2 regions of the Exiguobacterium sp. s127 genome follow, and region 1 is predicted to be linked to the other one. Evidence: riboswitches for the same ligand, from Rfam matches in the RefSeq annotation. Region 1 holds a riboswitch; the other holds the start of a gene.
What was found. A riboswitch is a leader RNA that binds a small molecule or an ion and turns the genes downstream of it on or off. The one in region 1 is predicted to bind FMN.
Positions count from the first base shown of each region.

Region 2: another riboswitch for FMN. It lies ahead of ribD (bifunctional diaminohydroxyphosphoribosylaminopyrimidine deaminase/5-amino-6-(5-phosphoribosylamino)uracil reductase RibD); the one in region 1 lies ahead of KNP98_RS01555 (ECF transporter S component).

Region 1 covers NZ_JACSMO010000001.1:318,016-320,405, reverse strand. The annotation lists gene KNP98_RS01565 (NAD-dependent epimerase/dehydratase family protein) at 1-103, opposite strand, end outside; gene KNP98_RS01560 (HesB/IscA family protein) at 228-578, opposite strand; FMN riboswitch at 695-834, shown strand; gene KNP98_RS01555 (ECF transporter S component) at 992-1,558, shown strand; gene KNP98_RS01550 (YuzB family protein) at 1,619-1,852, opposite strand; gene KNP98_RS01545 (NAD(P)/FAD-dependent oxidoreductase) at 1,945-2,390, shown strand, end outside.
Region 2 covers NZ_JACSMO010000009.1:64,817-67,206, reverse strand. The annotation lists gene ribE (riboflavin synthase) at 1-89, opposite strand, end outside; gene ribD (bifunctional diaminohydroxyphosphoribosylaminopyrimidine deaminase/5-amino-6-(5-phosphoribosylamino)uracil reductase RibD) at 74-1,132, opposite strand; FMN riboswitch at 1,291-1,435, opposite strand; SAM riboswitch class I at 1,588-1,692, opposite strand; SAM riboswitch class I at 1,908-2,010, shown strand; gene KNP98_RS12020 (alpha/beta hydrolase) at 2,071-2,390, shown strand, end outside.

The DNA.
Region 1 (2,390 bases):
CCCCCCGTGTGACGAGCGTCACATCATCGCCGGCGTCAGCGAGTCGTAATGCCAGGCGTCTTCCAAAATAACGTGTCCCACCAAAAATCAACACTTTTCGCATCGATAGTCCTCCTTAATGATGACGTACTCATTCCGTTGCCTTACTGTCTTCTCTACCCGATTCTTAAAATCCTGTATCGCACGAAAAAACAAAAAAACGCGGACTCTGAGGTCCACGTTGTGAGTTAGCAACCACCGGGTGTCCCGGCGTTCGTCGCTGTTCTGAATGATGTCCCGCAGCCGCATGTCGCGATTGCATTCGGATTCGTGATTGTGAATCCGCCACCGAGCATCGATTGTTTATAGTCAATTTCTAATCCTTTGACGACCGGATAGTCTTTTTCATTGACGATGACATTGACACCATGTTGCTCAAATGTCAGGTCCGTCTCCTTTTGGCTATCGAAACCCATTCCGTAGGAGAGACCACTGCATCCGCCACCTTGAACGAGCATGCGGAGATTTCTTTCATCGTCCGGCGCTTGTTGCATCATCTCTTTGACTTGAAGAGCAGCTGCTTCTGTTAATTGGATCATGTAATCACCTTCCCTTTTTCTATAGTATACGCAACTTTACGTAGATTCGAAACCTAGTTGCTTGAAACTATCTTGAATTCGTTGTATAAATGAATTGTATCAAAAAAATTAAATCGTTCCATCTTCAGGGCAGGGTGAAATTCCCGACCGGCGGTAAACAGACATTTGTCTGAAGCCCGCGAGCGAATAGGGCGCTATTTGCTGATTCTGTGTGACTCAGGAGCCGACAGTATAGTCTGGATGGGAGAAGATGGCGGCATGTATATAGACTTATTCCGATTTTGCACATTTCGGATAGGCTTATTTTATTGCGGACTTCTCCCCTGTTGAATCTTATTCAACGGGGGTTTATTTTGGACGCAGTCATGCCAATACTTCATCGAGAGGAACGAAAAAAAGGAGATTTTACTCGTATGAAACGCACTCAAAAAATGGTCACACTCTCAATGTTAGGTTCAATTTCATTTGTTCTTATGTTACTCAACTTCCCACTACCCTTTTTACCGAACTATTTAAAAATCGACTTCAGTGATGTCCCGGCGTTGATTGCTGCTATCATGTTCTCACCGGTAGCGGGTGTAATCGTCGAAGCATTGAAGAACGTTCTCTATTATATTTTCCGCGGAAGCGGTGTTCCGGTCGGCGAACTTGCAAACTTTGCAGCGGGTGTTGCTTTCATTCTTCCTGTCAGCTGGTTCTACCATAAAAAGAAATCAACGCAAGGTCTTGCAACCGGCTTAGTCGCAGGAACCATTACCATGGCACTTGGACTTGCGATTCTCAACTATGTGTTGATCCTCCCGGCATATGCTTGGTTCTTCGGGATGGACTACATGCTTGATCCGGCTGTCAAATGGACAACGATCATCGCTGGTATCTTGCCGTTCAACATCATCAAGGCCCTCTTCATCTCAGCACTCTTCATTCCGCTGTTCTTAAAATTAAAACCTTGGATCAACCGTCGTCAACAAGCTGCATAAGTCCTAGGCGCGCCCGCCGACCGACAAAATCCCCCACTTCATTTGAGGTGGGGGATTTTTTTAGAGTTCATTTTCTTCGATTTTAGCGTAGATGTTTTCTAACAGTTCTTCCGGTGTCTCTCCGATGACGGTCTGGCCGTCAACAAGACAAAAATGGTCAAGCGAGCAGATGCCGCAGTAGCCAAGACAACCATACTCGACGACATCGACATTCGGGTCGCGTTCGAGTTGTGACATGACGACTTGGGTCCCTGCCGCTAAGTTACTGATACAAAATTCAATAATGGGATTCACTTTTTTTCCTCCTTTAAGCAGGAATTTACCTTCCTCTTGTCGTATTATACAAGGTCAGACTGATTTAGGGGAACTAAGGGGGATTTTAAGTTATGAAGCAACTAGTCGTTTTAGGTGGCGGATATGGCGGAATGCGAATTTGTGAACGCTTCAAGGATGAAGAGGTCGCCGTGACGCTTGTCGATCGATTGCCGTATCACGCACTAAAGACCGAGTATTACGCTCTTGCAGCAGGTACATTATCCGATCGTGATGTCCGGATTGAATTTCCGGAGGGGAAACATCTCACATATAAATATGGGCATGTCGTTAACATCTCGCCAGAGACGAATTCTGTGTTCTTGCAAGACGGGACAGAACTTTTTTATGACGATCTCATCATCGCATTAGGTTGCGAAGATAAATACCATAACATACCGGGTGCTCAAGAGTTTACTTATAGCATTCAGACACTCGAAGAGTCACGCAAAACGCATCAAGCGATTTGTGGACTGTCGCCCGGCGCGACGGTCTCGATTGTCGGTGCCGGTCTCTCGGG
Region 2 (2,390 bases), on a different contig from region 1:
GCTGTCGCTTCAATTTCGAGCGCCAGCCCGTTCGGACGGGGGACTTTCCGTTTTATTGTGCCGAGTTCTTCAATCAATCCGGTAAACATGTCATCCTCTCCTTTCGTACATACTGGAGATGGACGTCCTGTCCGATTTGGTTCATTTTCACTAAATCAAAACGGTCTTCGATGTCCTGTTCCGTCGTCAGAGACTTGGTCCCACAGAAGAGGGACGGTGCCTGATAGAGTTCGATCGTATCCACGAGATCCGCTTCTAAAAATGCGGATTGAATCGTGGGACCACCTTCAATCAACAGACTGCGAATACCTTGTTCATATAAAAGTTCGAGGATTTGGTCCGGTGTCGCATACGTCCCGACGAAAACCGTCACGTTCGCCCGTTCGCTTGTTCGTGGCTGTTCCGTCAGCCAGTACGTCGGATTCAAGCCATCGTTTAAGACTTGGAATGTTTCAGTCAGGCGCCCGCGGCGATCGACAATGACACGGACCGGTTCGATGCCGGTCGAACTGCGCAACGTCAGTGCCGGGTCATCGATGATCACCGTGTCGCTTCCGACGAGAATCGCGTCGTGTATCCCGCGTAACTGCCGTCCGTCAGCACGTGCCGCTTCCGAAGTGATAAAGCGTTGTTCACCCGTCGCAATCGTCCCGTTCATCGTTTGGGCGACTTTCACTGTGACATGCGGACGTTTTCGTTCAATCGCCGTCCAAAATGGTTCATACAGTGCCACTGCCTCGTCTTTTAGTAGACCGACTTCGACGTCAATCCCCGCCTGACGGAGACGTGTGATACCGCTTCCTGCGACGAGCGCGTGGCGGTCCTCTGTCGCGATAAAAACACGATTGATTCCTGCTTCGAGGATTGCTTCCGTACACGGCGGTGTTTTGCCGTGATGATTGCACGGTTCGAGTGTCACGTAGAGATCGGCTCCGCGTGCTGCTTCACCTGCCATGAGGAGCGCTTCGACTTCGGCATGGGGTCCTCCCGCATAACGGTGGGCCCCAAAACCAACAATCCGCCCCTGTTTGACGATGACGCAGCCGACACTCGGATTCGGGCTCGTTTGACCGTTTAACATGTGTGCTAGTTGCATCGCATAACTCATGAATGTTTCCATTAATGTTTCCATTTTTTCCGCTCCTTTCAATAAAAAAGACGCCTCCTGTAAAAGGGGCGTCGTGATTGAAGGATTGACGAAATAAGCGTCTCGCGTTTCTGTTTTTACACATACAGAAACAGACCTTTCCCTGAAAACATTTTTTCAGAAAATGGCAGCAAGCGCATTGTTTCGTCCTTCTCCCATCCGGACTTTACCGTCGGCCCTGGAGTCTCACCAAGTCAGCCACAGTGCGTACACTGCAGGTCGCGGGCTCATCGATTTATCAATCGCATCACCGCCGGTTGGGATTTTCACCCTACCCCGAAGAACTGGTTATTGAGTTATACAGCTCAAGACTAGCACAGGTCATTCTAAAATACAAAATGAATTGTATTTCATTCTCTTTTTTTAGGAAAACATCAAAAAAAGGACCCTTCTCTTAAAAGAAAAGGATCCTTCCATCTGCACTAAGGCAGAATCCGCTCCGCTCATCTTTCAGACAAACGTCTGACGGAATTGGCACAGTACGACGTAAGAAGTCTGTTGCCGAGGTTTCGTAGGGCCAGTCCCTCCACCTCTCTCGATAAGTGCTACGGTATGAAGTTCATATGTGTGATGTTTCAAGTCGTTCTTATGTCGTGAATCTAATGCTTACACTACGGGGATTCCTTTCTCAAGTCAACCATATTTTCAAAATTAAACCAAATTACCCAGTTTATCAATTTCGACTTCTTTTTGACTTCTTGACAACGTATTTCAATCAATGCTATCCTCTTCACAATGATTATTCCGACAATTCCTATACGATATATCAAGAGTGGGCGAGAGATCTGGCTCTACGAACCCACGGCAACCTGCAACATGCAAGGTGCTCCGACCAGCAAAGCCGATGCTTTGGATGATACTTACGAGAATCTCGTAGTGCGCCTAAAGCACTACGAGTTTTTTAATAGAAGGAGGAACCCTTTATGAATTCATCATCACTCGTCCTGTTTGGCGCAGAAGCTTTTTTGATTGAACGAGGTCCAATCGGTATTTTACTGTCTCACGGTTTTAACGCAACCCCTCAAAGCGTCCGTACTGTCGGAGAGCAGTTTGCCGCTCAAGGGTTTACCGTGTATGCCCCGCGTCTCGACGGACACGGGACGAGCATCCGTGATTTCGAAGCGTCGACTGCTGAAGATTGGAAACAAAGCCTCCGCCAAGGGTTCGACGTCTTAACCAATCATTGTTCGTCCATTTTCATCGCCGGACAATCGATGGGTGCGACACTTGCCCTTGCACTCGT